Regions from separate parts of the Phycicoccus sp. Soil803 genome, predicted to be linked through region 1. Evidence: riboswitches for the same ligand, from Rfam matches in the RefSeq annotation. Region 1 holds a riboswitch; each other region holds the start of a gene.

Region 1 (4,630 bases):
ACGGCGTCGCCCGCATCGTCGGGGCCGTGCCGTGCGGCTACGTCTACGTCGACGGGTCGTCGGTGGGCGAGTTCGACGAGGCGCTGCTCAAGGACCGTCGCATCCTGCGCGACGAGGGCTTCATCTCCGTCATCGTCGTGATCGACGCCGCGACCGGCAAGATCGCGGCGGGCCCGGAGATCCAGGCACGCGGTTTCGCCGAGGACGACGAGATCTTCAGCCAGGTGCGTCCCAAGATCGAGCAGGCGCTGGCGGAGGCGACCGGCAACGGCGTCACCGACTCCCACCAGCTCGAGCAGGTCATGCGCCGGGCCATCGGCGGCTGGGTCGGCGGCAAGATCCGGCGCCGCCCGATGATCATCCCGGTCGTCATCCAGGCCTAGCCCGCGAATCACCTTTATCGGGTCTAGGGACAAACGCCGGCTTCACCACGGAACGGTTCCGGGGTGAAGCCGACGTTTATCGGGTCACCCGATAAAGATGAGGTTAGGTATGCCGCGGGGGCGGCTACCAGGGGCGGGCGACGTCCAGGGCGCGCGGGTCGTTGACCGGCACCCAGCCCTGCGGTCCCTCGACGTACTCGGCCCGCGGGCCGTGCTCGGCGAGCTCGGCCACGGCGGCGAGCAGCCGGTCGACGTGCTCGGCCGTCGTGGCCAGGCCGACACTGGCGCGGACCGCGGTCGTGGACGCCGCGGCATACGGGTCGTCGAGCAGGGCGTCGACGCACAGGTGCGCGCAGAACTTGCCGTCCCGGACGCCGATCCCGTGCTCTGCGGACAGGGCGGCGGAGACCAGCGACGACTCGACGCCGTCGACGGTGAAGGTCGCGACGGCCACCCGCTCGTGGTCGGCCGCGAACAGCGAGTAGGTCTCGACGCCGTCGATGGCGGCCAGGCCGTCGAGCAGTCGCTTCCCGAGGGCGGCCTCGTGGGCCTCGATCGCCTCGGCGTGCGACCGCAGGCTGTGACAGGCCGCGGCGAGGGCGACCGCGCCGATGACATTGGGGCTGCCGGCCTCGTGGCGGGCCGCACCGTCCTGCCACACGACCCCACGGGTGGTCACCGCCTTGGTGGCCCCGCCGCCGGCCAGGTAGGGGGCGGCCGCGTCGAGCCAGTCGGCCCGGCCGGCCAGCACCCCGGCGCCGAAGGGCGCGTAGAGCTTGTGCCCCGACAGCACCAGGTAGTCCACGCCGAGGTCGTCGAGGTCGACCGGGCGGTGCGGGGCGTACTGCGCCGCGTCGAGGACGACCCGGGCACCACCGCGGCGCGCGATCGCCGCGAGCTCGCGGATCGGCCAGATCTCGCCGGTGACGTTGGAGGCACCAGCGAGGACGACCAGCTTGTGCCGGCCGGGGTGCTCACGCAGCGCCGTCCGCAGCAGGACCGCCGCGTCGCCGACACTCCCGGGCACCGGGAGGCGGTGGGTCCGCTTGGGCGCCCACGGCAGGAGGGCCGCGTGGTGCTCGGTTTCGAAGACGAAGACGTGGGTGTCGCGGGGCAGGCAGCGGGCCAGCAGGTTGAACGAGTCGGTGCTGTTGCGGGTGAAGACGACCTCGTCGCCCTCGCGCGCCCCGACGAAGGCGCGCACCTCGGCGCGGGCCTGCTCGTACCAGGAGGAGGTCACGCGGGAGGCCCAGCCGTTGCCGCGGTGCACCGAGGAGTAGGTGCGCAGCGCGCTGTCGACGGCTGCCTTGACGCTGACCAGGGCCGGGGTCGAGGCGGCGTGGTCGAAGTTGGCGTAGTCCACCGTGCCGTCGAGGGTCGGCACCGGCAGCGCCTCGGAGACGACGGCGGGCAGCGGCCCGACCTCGCCCCACGTGCGCGCGTCCGGCACGGGGCGCAGGTGCGTGCGGGCGTGGGCGAGGGGCGCGCTCCGGCGGAAGGCGGGGGGCGGGGTGCTCGCGATCGACATGAGGGGTGCTCCTGGTCCGGGTGGGACCCGAGAGTGCTCACGGGTCCGCGCTTGCCGGCTGCGGGTGCAGACGGCCCGGTCGTCACCCGGAGCACCCCACCGCGGAGGAGGGTTGCTGGTCAGCAAGCCGGGGCTTCGCGCTGACACTCATGACCTGGTGTCGAGGGTAGGGCGTCGACACGGGGACGAGCCACCCTGTGGGCGCAGGTTCCCGTCATCTGAGACATGGACCGCGCGGACTCGAGCGGTCGGCTCCGTGGCCTGGCGGGGGGTCGGCCTGGCCGGTCCCCGCGACCGGTTCCCCCTCGATGCGCGCCTGCGCCGACGACCATTGCTGGTCGTCGGCGCAGGCCCCGCCAGACGCACTGCTGAGCGTGTCACCTGCGGTCACCTCTTGGTAAGGGGAAAGCGGCCCGTGCGACCCAATCGCGACCAGATGTCGACCGTTCGGATGAGGGGCGGCCGGGGCAGATTGCCCGGCAGTGATACGCGTGTGACGCGTGTTTCCGGTGTGACCTTCGCGTAGCCTGCGGAGCATGGCGACACGTCCGTCCACCTCCGCACGATCAGCAGCAGGGTCGCGCTCGACCGGGAGCCGGGGCAGCGCAACACGCCCCGCCAACCGCAAGACCAGTGCACCCCGCAAGACCTCCGCCCGTGGCAAGACCAAGGGGGGCGGGCTGCCGCTGCCCCTGCGCGCGGTCCGGGGCACCTGGATGGGCATGGCGCACGTGGCCGGTGGCGCCGTGCGCCGGGTCGGCACCAGCGCCCGTGAGCTCGAGCCCGAGCATCGCCGTGACGGGCTCGGGTTCTTCCTCATCGGGCTGTCGATCCTCGTGGCCGCCCGTGAGTGGTGGGCCTTCGAGGGCGCGCTCGGTGACATCGTGCACGCCGTCGTCGCGGGCACCTTCGGGCGCGTCGCGTATGCCGTGCCGCTCGCCCTGCTCTTCCTGGGCATCCGCTTCCTGCGCGCGCCGCAGGAGGACTCGGCCAACTCCCGCATCGGGGTGGGCCTGGGTGCGCTCGCGTTCGCAGCCGCCGGCCTGGCCCACGTCGCCGCGGACATCCCGACCCCGCCCCAGGGCGCCGACGGCATGCGTGACGGTGGCGGCATCATCGGCTTCCTGGCCTCCAGCCCGCTGGAGGCGGCGGTGTCGGTCTACGGCACCGTGCCGATCCTGCTGATGCTGGGCTTCTTCGGCCTGCTGGTCATGACCGCGACCCCGGTCCACATGATCCCGACGCGCCTCACCGAGCTGCGCGACCACCTCCTGCACCGTGGCCACCTCGACGACGGAGCCTCCGCGCCCGAGGAGGTCGCCGAGGAGAAGCCGAAGCGTCGCCGCCGGGTGATCGACCCGGAGGGCCCGCTCGAGGGCGACGAGGCGTTCGAGCAGGCTGCCCTGGTGGCCCCCGATGGCCGACGGTTCCGTCCCGGTGAGAAGCGCCCGACCAGTCCCGGCGTCCTCGCCCCGGAGTCGACTCCGGCGAAGAGCCCCGTGATCGAGGTCAAGGCCGCCCTCGAGGCCCCGCCCACGACGCCGCTGCCGCAGCGCGTGGAGCAGCTGGCGCTCGCCGGCGACATCACCTACACGTTGCCCGACAACGCGATCCTCGAGCCCGGCTCGCCCCACAAGACCCGCAGCGCCGCCAACGACCGCGTCGTCGAGTCGCTCAGCCAGGTGCTCGAGCAGTTCGACATCGACGCCCAGGTCACCGGCTTCAGCCGCGGTCCGACGGTCACCCGCTACGAGGTCGAGCTCGGCCGCGGCACGAAGGTGGAGCGGGTCACCGCACTGTCCAAGAACATCGCGTATGCCGTCGCGTCGGCGGACGTGCGCATCCTCTCCCCGATCCCGGGCAAGTCGGCGATCGGCATCGAGATCCCCAACGCCGACCGCGAGAAGGTCAGCCTCGGCGACGTCCTGCGCAGCCAGGCGGCGCGGGGCAACGAGCACCCGATGGTCATGGGGGTCGGCAAGGACGTCGAGGGCGGCTACGTCATCGCCAACCTCGCCAAGATGCCCCACCTGCTCGTCGCAGGCGCCACCGGCGCGGGCAAGTCGAGCTTCGTGAACTCGATGATCACCTCGATCCTCATGCGGGCGACGCCCGACGAGGTGCGGATGGTCCTGGTCGACCCCAAGCGGGTGGAGCTCACCGCCTACGAGGGCATCCCCCACCTCATCACCCCGATCATCACGAACCCCAAGAAGGCCGCCGAGGCGCTGGCCTGGGTGGTCCGCGAGATGGACACCCGGTACGACGACCTCGCCCAGTTCGGGTTCAAGCACATCGACGACTTCAACAAGGCGGTCAAGGCCGGCAAGGTCAAGCCGCTGCCCGGGTCGGAGCGGACGATCCACCCGTACCCCTACCTGCTGGTCATCGTCGACGAGCTAGCCGACCTGATGATGGTCGCACCGCGGGACGTCGAGGAGTCGATCGTCCGCATCACCCAGCTCGCCCGCGCCGCCGGCATCCACCTCGTGCTCGCGACCCAGCGCCCGTCCGTGGACGTCGTCACCGGCCTGATCAAGGCCAACGTGCCGTCGCGGATGGCGTTCGCGACGTCCTCGCTCGCCGACAGCCGGGTCGTGCTCGACCAGCCCGGTGCGGAGAAGCTGATCGGCCAGGGTGACGCGCTGTTCCTGCCGATGGGTGCCTCCAAGACGATGCGCGTGCAGGGCGCCTGGGTCACCGAGTCGGAGATCCAGCA
Region 2 (4,630 bases), 1.1 Mb from region 1:
GGACGAGTCGGAGGTCGCACCGGCCTCGGCGCTCGAGCAGGCCAAGGCCGGGCGGGAGGACTCCGGGATGTTCGCCGGCGCGGTCACCGGGCTGATCGAGAGCCTCCTCGACGTGGGGATCGACGGCAAGGGCCCGTTCGACTCCGCCCAGAAGGTCGCCGACGTCAAGCGCGCCGAGAAGCCCGAGGCCGAGGAGGCCGTCGACGCCGTCGTGCGGGGCCACCTCAAGCTCGCTGCGGCCGGTGGCTTCGTGACGGGTCTCGGTGGCTTCATCACGCTGCCCGTCGCGCTGCCGGCCAACGTCGTCGAGTTCTACGTCGTGGCGACCCGCATGGTGGCCGCCATCGCGTCGCTGCGCGGCTACGACATCAAGCAGCCGGAGATCCGCTCGGCCGTGCTGCTGACCCTGGTCGGGGCCGATGCCGACGACCTGCTCAAGAAGGCCGGCGTGGCCTCGACCGGACGCCTCGCCAACCTCGCGGCCCAGCGCTTGCCGGGTCCGGCGATGATGGTGGTCAACAAGGCGGTCGGCTTCCGGCTGCTGTCGACCGCCGGCAAGAAGACGCTGACCAGGTTCGGCAAGGGAGTCCCGGTCATCGGCGGCGTCCTGGGAGCCGGTCTCGACGGGTTCCTCCTCAAGAAGATCGCCGACCACGCCCGGCACGAGTTCCCCCGCAGGAACACCGGGATCTGAGCGTGCTCGCGGCGCTGCGTGGGAATCACCACGGCCCTCGGGTCGTTGGCACCGTGTCCGGGCCAGCTGGCGTCCGGGAGCAAGGAGGACGTCCATGCCCATGAACCGATTCGGTGCCCTGCGCACCATCGCCACCGCGGTGCGTACCGCCACCCGTCCCGGGTCGCCCGGCATGGGCGAACGTCTGATGAGCCTGCCCAGGCTGTTCGCGGCCACCTTCCGCGGTGAGTATGCCGGGACCACCCGCGGGCGGCTGCTGATGGTCCTCGGGGCGGTCGCCTACGTCGTGTCCCCGATCGACCTGGTCCCCGAGCTGGCCCTGTCGGTGTTCGGGCTGGCCGACGACGCGGTCGTCGTCTCGTGGATCGCGGCGACCGTGGTCAACGAGACCGAGTCGTTCCTCGCGTGGGAGCGGCTGGACCCGACTGCCAAGGGCGCGGCCGCGCGCGAGACCGTCCAGGGCGACGTCCTGCGGTAGTGCGACGCGGGGCCTCTGGTCCCAGCGGCTCGAAGGGGCGGTACGGCGCGGATCCGGCGCCGTACCGCCCCTTCGCGGTGCACAGGGGTGCGCCCTGAGCCGTCCTGTCCACAGGGCTGCGGCACGACGGTGTCGGGTGACCGCACGGACGGGCACGGTGGGCCGCATGAACTCCATCAGGTTGCGCAGCCCCGGCGACGTCGTCGCCGTCCTGCCCTACCAGCTCGGCTACCACCCGCACGACTCGCTGGTCGTCGTCGCGCTCCGCGACCGGGCCGTCGTCCTGGTCGAGCGGGTCGACCTGCCCACGGCTGCAACGGCTGACGAGGCGTCGCGGATGCTGGTCCCGCCGCTGCTGCACGAGGAGCCTGATGCGGTCCTGCTCGTCGCCTACGAGACGCGCAGGGGCGCGGGCCGGCCTGCGCTCGACGCGGTCCGCGGTCACCTGCTCCGGGCGGGGGTGCAGGTGCTCGACCGGGTGGTGGTGCGGGACGGCCGGTGGTTCGCCGTCGACTGCGTCTCGGGGTGCTGTCCTGCCGGTGGTTCGCCGGTCCCTGCACCGGCTGACACGCCCGCGGTGGCCGAGTTCGTCGGCATCGGTGTCGCGCCGCTGCCCGGTCGGGGAGCGCTCGCGGCCCTGGTGGCCGCAGACCCCGATCGCGCCGGGCCCGTGGCGGCTGCCGTGGCCGAGCGGACCGCCCGCGCCGAGCGGACCGCCCGCGCCGAGCGGACCGCCCGCGCCGAGCGGACCGCCCGGGCCGGGCGCTCCGCCCGGCCACGGCACCGCCCGGGCCGAGCGCACCGGCAACGGCCGGGGCCTGGGCCGGGCTGCGCACCGGTTCGAGGCGTTGTCCGCCTGGGCTCTGGCGCTGGGGCTCCGGGGCACCGGGGACGACCAGCTGACGGTGGAGGCGTTGCGTCCCGACCAGGTCGCGCTGCTCGTCGACAGCCTCCGGGACCTCGAGCTCCGCGACGCCCTGGTGGCGTGGCTGTGCCCGGGGTCGCTGCCTGCGGACTGCCTGTCGCCCGACGTGGTCGATGCAGTGCGCACCTGCCTACCTCGGCCGGACACCGATCGTCGCGACCAGGGTGCGGCGCTGGCGGGGAGGCGACACCTGGTCCGGCTCCAGCACCTGGTCAGGGCCGTCCCCGACGAGCATGCCGCGGCCCCGCTCACGGTGCTGGCGAACCTTGCGTGGTGGCTGGGCGACGGCGCGCTGGCGAGGACCTGCCTGGAGCGCGCGCTGGAGGCCTCGCCCGGCTACCGGTTGGCGCTGCTGCTCGAGCGGATGCTCGATCTCGGGGTCCGCCCGGGCGGCGGGGTCGCTCGAGACGACGCACGGGCGGGGTGAGCGAGCGAGCCGTGGTGGCCGACGGTGCGCACGTCCACGCAGCGGACGCGGCGGACAGCGGGGGGCCCGCCTCGTATGATGAGCGGCAGGTTATGAGTCCCAGCGCCAAGCCCCGGCTTGCTGGGCGGCAACCCTCCTCGCGGTGGGGTGCCCCGGGTGAAGACCCGGCCGACCCTCACCTGGGCGGCAAGCGCGAGCGCCACAGGAGCAGTTTCGATGACCACGACCTCCCCACCACAGGCCACCTCCGGGGCGTGGCGGGACGGCGACCCGGTCGGCCGACGCCAGTTCGTCGACCTCGGCGCGGTCGAGCTCGAGCGCGGGGGTGTGCTGCCCGCTGTCCGGGTGGCCTACGAGACCTGGGGCGAGCTGAACGCCGCCGGCGACAACGCCGTCCTCGTGGAGCACGCCCTCACCGGGGACAGCCACGTCGACGGGCCGACCGGTCCCGGTCACCCCACCCCCGGGTGGTGGGACGGCCTCGTCGGGCCGGGCAAGCCCCTCGACTCCGACCGCTACTTCGTCGTGGCCGCCAACGTGCTGGGCGGCTGCCAGGGCAGCACCGGGCCCTCGAGCCCCGCGCCGGACGGCAGGCCGTGGGGCAGCCGCTTCCCGTTCATCACGGTCCGCGACCAGGTGCAGACCGAGGCCCTGCTGGCCGACGCCCTCGGGGTCGACCGCTGGCACACGGTCCTCGGCGGCTCGATGGGGGGCATGCGTGCGCTCGAGTGGGCCGTCACCCACCCCGAGCGGGTCGGCACGGCGATCGTGCTGGCCAGCACGGCATACGCGACCGCGGAGCAGATCGGCTGGTGCCAGGCCCAGCTGCTGGCCATCCGCGCCGACACGCACTTCCACGGCGGCGACTACTACGAGCACGTCACCGGGCCCGAGACCGGGCTGGGGATCGCCCGGCGCATCGCGCACGTCACCTACCGCAGCGAGCTCGAGCTGCACGAGCGCTTCGGTCGCCAGCCGCAGCAATCCGAGGACCCGCTGGGTGGCCGCGGTCGGTATGCCGTGGAGTCCTACCTCGACCACCACGCCGGCAAGCTGGCCGGCCGCTTCGACGCGAACTCCTACGTGGTCCTCACCGAGGCGATGAACTCGCACGACATCGGTCGCGGTCGTGGGGGAGTGGCGGCAGCGCTCGAGCGGGTGACCGCCGACCTCGTCGTGGTGGCCGTCGACTCGGACCGGCTCTACCCCCCGAGGCTGTCGCACGAGATCGCCGACGCGGTCCCCGGGACGGCGCTTCACACGGTCCACTCCGACTACGGCCACGACGGCTTCCTGATCGAGATCGAGCAGGTCGGTGCGATCGTGGCGAAGGTGCTCGCTGGCCCTGCCTGACCCGGGGATTTCCGGTACGGTCGGCGCAGCGGCTGCCGCCGCTCAGGCACCTGGTCGGAGCAACGAGGCTCCGGTCGACAGTGCCCCGGCCGAATCTCGGCCGACCAAGAGACCGTAGGAGGTCCCCCGTGGCCATCGTTGTTGGATACGTCCCGACGAAGGAAGGTCGCGCGGCCCTGCGTCGCGCTGCTGACGAGTCCCTGCTTCGCAAGTCGAAGCTCATCGTCATCAACTCCCAGCGTGGTGGGCGCGACTTCGACGGTGAGGAGGCCAACCGCTTCGAGACCGAGCTCAGGCGCATCCAGGGCGAGCTCGACGAGGAGGGTCTGGAGCACGAGGTGCGCCAGCTGGTGCGGGGCAACGAACCGGCCGAGGACCTCATCGCGGTCGCCGAGGAGGAGAACGCCGACTTCATCGTCATCGGGCTGCGTCGACGCACCCCGGTCGGCAAGCTGATCCTGGGCTCCAACGCCCAGCGCATCCTGCTCGATGCCTCCTGCCCGGTGCTGGCCGTCAAGGCTGACGACTGACCAAGCAGTCCGATCGGCCCGCTCCTGCCGTCGACCACCGGTGTCGCCGCGACCATCGGCGTCATCCGTGGCGCCGATGCGGGATCTGGGGGCATCTCGTTTTACAATGTCACCAACGAGGTCTCGACGGGTCAGCCCGAGCGGTCTCCGCAATACTTCCACTCCCGCCGTTGTTGTCACAGACATCCCCTCAAAGCATGGCTGTGATGACGTGCGCCGTGCC
Region 3 (4,630 bases), 1.3 Mb from region 1:
GCGGGTGAAGTCCTCGTCGCTGATCACGCCGCCCTTGCTGGGGATCCCTACGCTCTTCCAGTACTTGAGGTTGTCGGTCTTCTCGTTGCGTGCACGCTTCTCGATGATGCTCGTGAACCGGGCGATGACCTCCGCGCGAGGGGTGCTGCGCTCCCACTCGATCGCCTTCGCGACCCCGGTGACGAACTCCTTGGCGGCGGCAGGGTGCTTCGCGATGAAGTCGTCACGAAGCACGTACTGCCCGCCGTTGAAGGCGCCGAAGAGGGCGTAGTCGCTGAAGAGCGAGCGCAGCCCGCCCGTGGCGATGGCGTGGTCCTGGAGGACCCCGGAGAGCGTGCCCACGTCGACCTGCCCCCGCCGGACGGCCAGCTCGGTGTCGTTGGGCGGCAGCGGCACGAGCTGGACGCGGTCGATCTCCTGTGGCGTCAGCCCGTTCTTCTTCAGGTAGGTGTCAATCACTGCCTCGGCATGCGCGCCGAGGGTGTTGACCGCGATCTTCTTGCCGATCAGGTCCCGCGGGGTGCGGATCGGGCTGTCCTCCTTGACGTAGAAGCCGTTGAAGGACTTGGCGTCCTCGCCGTAGTAGTTCACGACGGCCTTGACCGGCGCCCCGGCCTTGATGAGCTTGACGACCGCGCCGGAGAAGGCACCGCCGACGTCGGTCTGGCCGGTCGCTGCCGACTGGATGTCCTGGGGACCGCTGGTGGTGTTGCCGACCCACTTGAGCCTGATGGTCGGGAAGTAGCCGAGGTCGGCCGCGAGCTCCTGCAGCCCGACCGCGTTGGCCGAGCCCTGGTATCGCACGGTCACCGGGCCCTTGCTCTCGGTGCTCGCCTCGCTCGAGGGCAGCGCGCAGGCCCCCACGAGGGTGAGCGGCAGGACTCCGGACGCCAACGCCACGAGCGGGCGGTGCGGGAGGGAGGAACGATATGTGGTGCGCATCAGGCCACCGCCTCACGCGGCTCGGCACCTGCGGCGACGAGCGAACGGCCGGCCACCGTGTCGAGGAAGACGGCGGTCACCTCGCGAAGCGGACGGTGGGCCACCTCGTCGATGAGCACCTCGCCGCCCTCCACCAGGGTGACGTGGTCCGCGAGGACGAACCAGCCGGGGGTGATGCTGCTCGGAGCCAGGCTCGCCAGCACGGGGCGCAGGGCGTAGTCGACGACGAGCACATGCGCCGGGGTGCCACCGGTCGCCACGGGCAGGACCACCTTGCCGCGCAGGGCGAACTGCGGGAGGAGGTCGAGGAAGGTCTTGAGGAGACCGCCATAGGCCGCCTTGTAGACCGGGGTCGAGACCACGACCGCGTCGGCCGCCTCGAGGGCCGCGACGGCGCGGGCGATGTCGGGGTCGTGGGCGTTGCCGCGCAGGAGCGGCTCGGCGGGGAGGTCGCGCAGGACGACCGGGACGACGACGTGGCCCGCTCGCTGCAGCTGGCGGGCGATGTCGGTGAGGACGGCGTCGGTCTTGGACGTTCGGTTGGGACTGCTGGAGATGGTGGCTATGACAGCCATGGGACAGGTCCTTTCGGGCATAGGTCATCACCGGTCCTGCGGCGGGATGCGCAGAACCGTTGCGGGAGAGCAGGATTCGTCAGAGGCCGTCGTCTGGATGCAACGACGGGCGCCGAGAGTCGAGGAGACGCGTCAGTGGTGACAGAGCGCGCTGGAGACCCTGAGCAGGTCGACGTGCCTGCGCAGGACACGGTGGCAGGAGCGATCGGCTCGCTGCCTGGATCCGTTGTCCTTCATGGGTTTTCCGTCCTCGTGGAGGCCCGAGAGCCGCGCGCTTGCGACAACCGTGCGATTGTCGCCAGGTCCTCACCCGGAGCACCCCGCCGCGAGTGGGAGGGTTGCCGTCCAGCAAGCCGGGGCTGTGCGCTGGAACTCGTGACCTGAGATGAAGGTAGCCCCTCAGGTATTACCTATCAAATAAGTAGGATATTGCTCTCGCATGCTGGGACGACGAAGGGCGTCCACGCACGAAATCGCATGCGTGGACGCCCTTTTCGAAGTCTCGGCCGAGCTCAGGCAGTGCTGACCTCGATGGCGATCTTGCCGCGCACGTGACCGGTCTGGCTCAGCTCGAAGGCCTTCGGCGTATCGGCCAGCTGGAACACCTCCGCCACGGGCACGGTCAGCTTGCCGTCGTCGGCGAGGTCGCCCAGCGCGGTCAGGTCCTCGGCGTTCGGCCGCACCCACGCGGAGATGCCACCGGCCTCGGCCACGGTCCCGTCGGCGATGGACCCGTGTCGGCCACCGTCTTTGAGGACCGCCTGGGTGGTCTCCAGCACGCCGCCGACGAAGTCGGCCACGACGTCCACGCCGTCGGGCGCCAGCTCACGGACCCGCTCGGCCAGCCCATCGGCATACGACACGGGCTCGACACCGAGCCCACGAAGGAACTCGTGGTTGCCCTCGGAGGCGGTGCCGATGACGCGCGCACCGAGCGCGCGGGCGATCTGGACCGCGAACAGGCCGACACCGCCTGCGGCGGCGTGGACCAGCACGGTCTCGCCTTCCCTGAGCCCCAACCGCGCCAGCAGCTGGTATGCCGTGAGGCCGGCGAGCGGGAGCCCGGCGGCCTGGTGCCAGTCGAGTGACTTCGGCTTGCGGGCGACGGTGCGCACCGGTGCGGTGACGAGCTCGGCGAACGTGCCGCCCTGCACCCAGTCCTTGCGGGCGTAGGCGATCACCTCGTCACCGACGGACCACTCGGGGGTGTCGAGACCCACGGCCTCGACGACTCCGGCGACGTCCCAGCCGGGGATCGCGGGGAAGCTCACGACCAGGAGTCCGTCGAGGTAACCCTTGGCCACCTTCCAGTCGACGGGGTTTACGCTCGCGCTGCGGACACGGATCAGCACCTCACCCGGACCGACCTTGGGGTCGGGCACATCGGTGAGCTGGAGGGTGTCGGGGTCGCCGTACTCGGCGTAGGTGATTGCCTTCATGCCCAGCGCAACTTCGTTGCACACGCGGGTATTCCGCGAATGCACCCGGGTGTGAGTTAGCCCGGGCGATCGGCTATGATCCTGCAGTCGCGACGGTCACCCGGGCTTCGGCACGAGGCCGCCGCGATCGCATGTCCGCCGCCACGGACGTGCGACACGGCCAGGTAGCTCAGTTGGTACGAGCGTCCGACTGAAAATCGGAAGGTCGGCGGTTCGACCCCGCCCCTGGCCACCACCGAAGCCGCAGGTCAGCACATCGCTGGCACTGCGGCTTCTCTGTGTGCCCACGGCCCCGAACGGACGCCGGACGCGCTGGCGCGATGAGCCCCATGTAGGGCGAATCGAGTGTTCGAGTGGGTTTCCACAGGCAGATGCAGCAAACTCGCTGTGTGCAGGATCCACAGCTCGGCCACCTCGGCGCGTCCCCCGGCGCCGATATCGGAGACCTCCGGGACCTCCGCCACGTCAGCAGCCTCGGCGACCTCAGCCGATGGCTCGTCGAGGCGTCGCCGGACGGCCTCTGGGTCTTCGACGACGAAGGTCACACCGTGCTGGCCAACGCCCGCATGGCGGCGATGCTCGGTCGCTCCCCCGAGGAGATGCCGGGGCTGTCGGTGTTCGAGACCCTCGACGAGGAGGGCCAGGCACAGTTCGAGCACCACCTGAAGGACCTGGAGACCAGCCGCGAGAGCGGCAGCAACCTCGAGTGCAGCCTGCTGCGCAAGGACGGCGAGCGGTTCTGGGCCCTGGTCAGCCACACCCCCATCAACGACGACGACGGCCACCACGTCGGGTGGCTGCACCGGGTGACGGAGTACAGCCACCAGCGTCGCCTCATCGACACCCTCCAGCGCCGCGAGACCCAGCTCGCCGAAGCCCAGCGGATCGCCAAGATCGGCAGCTGGGAGTGGGACGTCGTCAACGACGTCGTCACCTGGTCGGACGAGCTCTACCGGATCTACGGCGTCACCCCCGACGAGAGCTTTGTGCCCAACTACCAGGGTTTCCTCGACCGGATGCACCCTGATGACCGCGACGTGGCAGCCAACGCGGTCCAAGGGGCTCTGGAGGGGGATGGCCAGTTCGAGTTCGACGCCCGGATCTTCCGGGGAGACGGCTCGATCGCGTGGATCAGGGGCCGCGGCCAGGTCGGCACCGACGAAACCGGCGCGGTCATCCGCATGGGCGGCACGTCGCAGGACATCACCGACACCAAGGACGCCGAGCAGGCCCTGGCGCTGTTGACCGCGATGGCCACCGCCGCCAACGAGGCCACCACGCTCGCCGAGGTGATCCCGCAGATCGTCGGGCTGGTGACGACCCACACCGGGTGGCAGTCGGTGGCCGCCTGGGTCGTGGACGCGGACGACAACCTGGTCCCGGTCCTCGCGGACACGCGCCCGGTCCCGGACGAGGACCTCGTGGAGGCCCAACGACTGGCCCACGAAGCGGTCCGCTCGCGCTCCCCCCACGCCTCGCTCACGACCGAGGGCACGAGCCTCGTGGCGGCGCCCGTCGTGGCCGAGGGCCGGGCCGCCTGCGTCATCGTCATGGACACCCGCGCCAACACTCCCCCGACCGAGACCGACGGCCTCACCGTCGCCCGGGCGACCTCGATCTTCGCGCGGGTCGCGGAGCGCGAGCTGGCCGCCGAGAAGCTCCGGCAGGCGCGCG
Region 4 (4,630 bases), 1.1 Mb from region 1:
AGCTGTCCTTCAAGAAGCCGGTCGACCTGCGGCGGGTGCGCCTGCGCAACGTCTCCGGGTCCACCGCACGGCGGCTCCGGGGGGTCCGGGTGCTCGTCGAGGGACCGGACGGGTGGGTCGTCGTCTACGACCACCTCGCCCGGGTGGACCAGCTGCGCCAGACCCTCGCCGCGCCCGCCAGCAACGGCGCGTCGCCCGAGCTCAGCGCCCTGCTGCCGATCCTCGGCGACACGTTCGGCGGCTTCTACGAGGAGGCCCGCAAGGCCCTCGACGCCCTCACCGACGTGCCCGACCAGCAGCGCTCGGCCTTCCGCACCGTGGTCACGCACGCCCTCCTCGCCGACCGGGCGATGGAGTGGACCGTGCATGGCCCGCAGCGGTGCTTCCGGTTCTGGACCGAGCAGGAGAAGGTCCGCTACATCGGGTCGGCCGTCGAGATCACCGACGCGCTGGCCAGCCTCACCCCGCACGTCTGCTTCGGGTTCGGGGCGGCGCTCTCCGTCGTCCGCGACGGCGCGCTGATCCCCCACGACGACGACCTCGACATCATCATCGCCTTCGACCCCCACGAGGCCAGCACCCTGGCCGAGGGCCTCGCCCTGGTCGAGCAGCACCTGCGGCCGCTCGGGTTCACCGTGACCGGCAACTTCTCGGCGCACCGCCACGTGCGCAAGCCGGGCGCGAAGCACGTCGACGTCTTCGTCGGGCTCTTCGAGGGCGACGTCGTGTCCTGGTACCCGGGCGCCCGCGGGGCGCTCACCAGGGACATGATGTTCCCGGCCTCGAGCGCTCCCCTGATGGGCGTCACCTGCCCGTTGCCCCGCAACCCGCTCGTCTACCTCGAGCGGCTCTATGGCGCCGGGTGGCGGCACCCCGACCCCAACTTCCGGCACACCTGGGACCGGTCGGCCTACGCCGACCTGGCCGGTGGCCGCAAACCCGCCACCACCGGCAGCTGACGACCGAGCCACGACCGTGCCCGCCACCCCTCGGGGTGGCGGGCACCGTCATGGCAGCGGCTGAGTCGCCGACCTCAGGCGCCCTTGGCGGCGATGAAGCCCTGCTCGAGGTCGGCGATGATGTCGTCGATGTGCTCGATCCCGACGGCCAGGCGCACCAGCCCGGGCGTGACGCCGGCCTTGAGCCGGTCGCCGTCCGGACCCTGCGAGTGGGTGGTCGACGCCGGGTGGATCGCGAGCGACCGCACGTCACCGATGTTGGCGACGTGGCTGTGCAGGACGAGCGACTCGACGAACCGGCGACCCGCCTCGACCCCGCCGGCGATCTCGAACGCGAGCACGGCACCGGCGCCACGCGGCGTGTACTTCTGCGCCTTGGCATAGGACTCGTGGTCGGGCAGCGAGGCCCAGACGACCTGCTCCACCTGCTCGTGTCCCTGGAGGAAGGCCGCCACCTTGTGGGTGTTCTCGAGGTGCCGCTCGAGGCGCAGGCTCAACGTCTCGATGCCCTGGGCGATGAGGAAGGCGTTGAACGGCGAGATCGCCGGACCGAGGTCGCGCAGCAGCTGCACCCGGGCCTTGAGGATGAAGGCCAGGTTGGCGCCCAACGGGCTGCCGACGCCGAGGTCCCGCGCGAAGACCAGCCCGTGGTAGCTCTCCTCCGGCGTGTTGTAGTTGGGGAACTTCTCCGGGTCGGCGCCGAAGTCGAAGGTGCCGCCGTCGACGATCACCCCGGCGATCGAGGTGCCGTGCCCGCCGAGGTACTTGGTGGCGGAGTGCAGGACGATGTCGGCACCCCACTCCAGCGGCCGGATGAGGAACGGCGTGGCGATCGTGTTGTCCACGACGAGGGGGACGCCGGCCTCGTGGGCCGCGGCCGCCACGGCCTCGATGTCCAGGACCTCCGACTTGGGGTTGGAGATGGTCTCGCCGAAGAACAGCTTGGTGTTGGGCTGGACCGCCGCCTTCCACGAGGCGATGTCGTTGGGGTCCTCGACGAAGGTCACCGCGATCCCGAACTTCGGCAGTGTGTGCTTCAGCAGGTTGAAGGTGCCGCCGTAGAGGCTGGGGCTCGCGACGACGTGGTCGCCGGCCTCCGCGATGTTGAGGATCGCGAGCGTCTCGGCGGCCTGGCCCGAGGCGACCAGGAGCGCGCCGACACCACCCTCGAGCGAGGCGACGCGCTGTTCGACCGCGTCCTGCGTGGGGTTCATGATGCGGGTGTAGATGTTGCCGAACTCCTTGAGCGCGAACAGGTTCGCCGCGTGCTCGGTGTCCTTGAAGACGTACGACGTGGTCTGGTAGATCGGCAGGGCGCGGGCGCCCGTGGCGGCGTCCGGCTCCTGTCCGACGTGGACCTGGCGGGTCTCGAACGACCAGTTGGTGGAGCTCATCTGAAGTTCCTTCACTCTCGTGTGCCGCGCTGCGACGTCGGGGCCCGTATGCCGGTGGGTCCCGATCGAGACTGGCTGACCGAGCTGCTGGTGCCACCTCCGCTGAGGGTGCACCGGCGACACCGCCGGAGACGGTGCGGGACACGTGGTGGGTCTCCCGCGCTTGCGGCCGGCAACCGGTGCCGTCCGCCAGGTCTTCACCCGGGGCACCCCACCGCGGAGGAGGGTTGCCGGCCAGCGAGCCGGGGCTTGTCGCTGACACTCATGACCTACTCGGGAGCGTACGCCGCGGCGGTGAGCGCCCGGCATACCCATCTCTCATCGCGGACGATGTGGATCCGACGCACCCGGAACGCCGGAGCGCTCCTCACGGAGCCGCTTCGCCTCGTCCTCCTCCTCGCCCTGGAGATGGTCGCGCAGCGCTTCCGCCCCGCCCACGCCTCCCGACGCCGCCTCAGCGCTCCACCCACCCAGCAGCATGGTGCGCGAGCGCGCGGGGTCGCGGGTCGCGAGCGCGAGGTCGTCGAGCCACCGGACCCGCACCGCGTGCTGGGCGCGTCCTGCCACCTGCTCGGCGAGCCAGTGGGCGGCCGCGGTGGGCGAGCTCGCCGTGGAGAGGGTGCGGGTCGGCCGGAACGGGCGCAGCGGGCGCTTGCCTCCGGTGCGGCCCACCTGGCGGAGCTCTGCGACCGCCGCGAGCCTCAGCCGCTCACTGGTGGTGTGACGCAGCAGGCGGCGCTCGGTGCGGGTGGCCGCCGCCCGGGCCGCGGGGTTGGTCGCGAGCGCACCCCGCTTGAGCACCGCCGACGCCCGACCGGTGGCCATCGCCGTCGCCGACAGGCCGATCGACGTCCAGTCGCCGTCGCCGTAGGCCACCTTCACCGCCGTGTCGGTGAGCGCCCTCGTCGCCCCGGCGGCCCCGGCAACCACCCCGACGGCTTTGGTGGCCGGCGTGGGCACCAGCGCGATCGACCCCGCCATGCCCTCGACCCCGCCGGCGGCTCGGCTCAGCCCGGTCAGGGCGTCGTAGACGCGTGAGTCGGCGAGCCCGTCCTCGACGAGCTGGCGGAGCACCGCGGCACAGCGGCGGTCGGCCTCGTCGAACTGGCGCCAGGCCTCGGCGTGCCGGCGCTCGGCGTCCTGCGCCCGCTCGAGCTCGGCGACCTCCCGGCAGTGCAGCGCCCCGGCGGTCGCGCGCTGCGCGGGGTCGGCGGACTGCTCGGCCTCGACGCGGGCGGTGCCGAGGGCCACCGCCCGCGGATGGGCGATGGTGTGCTCGGCCACGGCCGCACCGACCACCTGCTGGGCGTGCTCGAGGGCGGCAGCCAGCGGACGCAGGGCCGCTGCGGACACGCCGTGCCGGCGACCCACCGAGACCAGCAGGGCGGCGGCGGCGTGCGAGCGCGTGGCGAAGGCCTCCCCCGCCGGACTGTCCCAGCTCACGTCGGGACCGGCCAGCCCGCGCAGGATCTCGGCGCGGGTGAGGAGCAGCTCACTCTGACCCTGGAGTCGGTCGGCCAGCGCCCGCACGGTCGCGGGGTCGCCGTCCAGCGCCCGCAGGACCATCACTGCTCAGCTGCCGGGTCGAGCCACCCGCCGACCTCGAGCTCCACCTCGGCGTAGAGCCGTCCGGCGTCGGTGACGCAACCCGCCAGGTCGTCGAGCTCGCGGCCGAGCACCTGGCGCTGGTGCTCGAAGTCCCCGAGCACCGCCGCCAGGGCCCCGGCGCTGTCGCCCGGACCGAGCCCCCACGCCTGCTCGGCGGCGCTGGTCGCCTGCCACTGCAGGTCTGCGCCGACCTCGGTGAGGGAGCGGCCGAGGTCGGCGAGGATCTCGGGGTCCACCTCGATGCTGGTCATCCACCGAGGGTAGGCAGGTGCCCAGCGCGGCCCGTCGAGTTGTCCACAGGCCACCGAGCCTGTGGCGAGGGGTGCTCGCGCGGGCGTCAGGGACGCATGTTGTGATGGGCCCATGACCATCTCCGGCGACTACGCAGCCAGCCCCACGAAGTGGGTCCGCACCCAGGTCGAGAAGATCGAGCAGGCGGGCACCACCCGCGCCGTCGACATCCAGGGGCGCCCGGTGGTGCTGCTCACGATGCTCGGTGTCTCGGGCAAGGTCCGCAAGGTGCCGCTCATGCGGGTCGAGCACGACGGGGTGTATGCCGCCGTGGCCAGCAAGGGCGGCGCGCCCGAGCACCCGAAGTGGTACCGCAACATCCGCAAGAACCCGGTGCTCGACCTCCAGGACGACGAGCGCACCTGGACCGTCCGCGCC

Evidence for each region. Region 1 has a riboswitch for S-adenosylmethionine ahead of ASG95_RS08185 (aminotransferase class V-fold PLP-dependent enzyme). Riboswitches for the same ligand answer to the same signal wherever they lie in the genome.
Region 2: linked by a shared signal. The riboswitch ahead of ASG95_RS13030 (homoserine O-acetyltransferase) and the one ahead of ASG95_RS08185 (aminotransferase class V-fold PLP-dependent enzyme) in region 1 are both predicted to bind S-adenosylmethionine.
Region 3: linked by a shared signal. The riboswitch ahead of ASG95_RS22290 (putative leader peptide) and the one ahead of ASG95_RS08185 (aminotransferase class V-fold PLP-dependent enzyme) in region 1 are both predicted to bind S-adenosylmethionine.
Region 4: linked by a shared signal. The riboswitch ahead of ASG95_RS13105 (bifunctional o-acetylhomoserine/o-acetylserine sulfhydrylase) and the one ahead of ASG95_RS08185 (aminotransferase class V-fold PLP-dependent enzyme) in region 1 are both predicted to bind S-adenosylmethionine.

What each region holds. Positions count from the first base shown of each region.
Region 1 is NZ_LMST01000001.1:1,784,190-1,788,819, forward strand. It holds gene ASG95_RS08180 (ribonuclease J) at 1-383, shown strand, start outside; gene ASG95_RS08185 (aminotransferase class V-fold PLP-dependent enzyme) at 508-1,911, opposite strand; SAM riboswitch class IV at 1,954-2,066, opposite strand; gene ASG95_RS08190 (DNA translocase FtsK) at 2,448-4,630, shown strand, end outside.
Region 2 is NZ_LMST01000001.1:2,837,288-2,841,917, reverse strand. It holds gene ASG95_RS13045 (EcsC family protein) at 1-694, shown strand, start outside; gene ASG95_RS13040 (YkvA family protein) at 789-1,172, shown strand; partial or broken gene ASG95_RS22435 (DUF4192 domain-containing protein) at 1,339-1,884, shown strand; gene ASG95_RS20930 (DUF4192 family protein) at 1,772-2,524, shown strand; SAM riboswitch class IV at 2,613-2,723, shown strand; gene ASG95_RS13030 (homoserine O-acetyltransferase) at 2,741-3,877, shown strand; gene ASG95_RS13025 (universal stress protein) at 4,006-4,407, shown strand.
Region 3 is NZ_LMST01000001.1:512,869-517,498, reverse strand. It holds gene ASG95_RS02410 (ABC transporter substrate-binding protein) at 1-942, opposite strand, end outside; gene ssuE (NADPH-dependent FMN reductase) at 942-1,517, opposite strand; gene ASG95_RS22290 (putative leader peptide) at 1,650-1,754, opposite strand; SAM riboswitch class IV at 1,784-1,898, opposite strand; gene ASG95_RS02400 (NADP-dependent oxidoreductase) at 2,030-2,956, opposite strand; tRNA gene ASG95_RS02395 (tRNA-Phe) at 3,115-3,191, shown strand; gene ASG95_RS02390 (response regulator) at 3,346-4,630, shown strand, end outside.
Region 4 is NZ_LMST01000001.1:2,856,628-2,861,257, forward strand. It holds gene ASG95_RS13100 (hypothetical protein) at 1-959, shown strand, start outside; gene ASG95_RS13105 (bifunctional o-acetylhomoserine/o-acetylserine sulfhydrylase) at 1,034-2,353, opposite strand; SAM riboswitch class IV at 2,508-2,623, opposite strand; gene ASG95_RS13110 (hypothetical protein) at 2,672-3,919, opposite strand; gene ASG95_RS13115 (hypothetical protein) at 3,919-4,212, opposite strand; gene ASG95_RS13120 (nitroreductase family deazaflavin-dependent oxidoreductase) at 4,325-4,630, shown strand, end outside.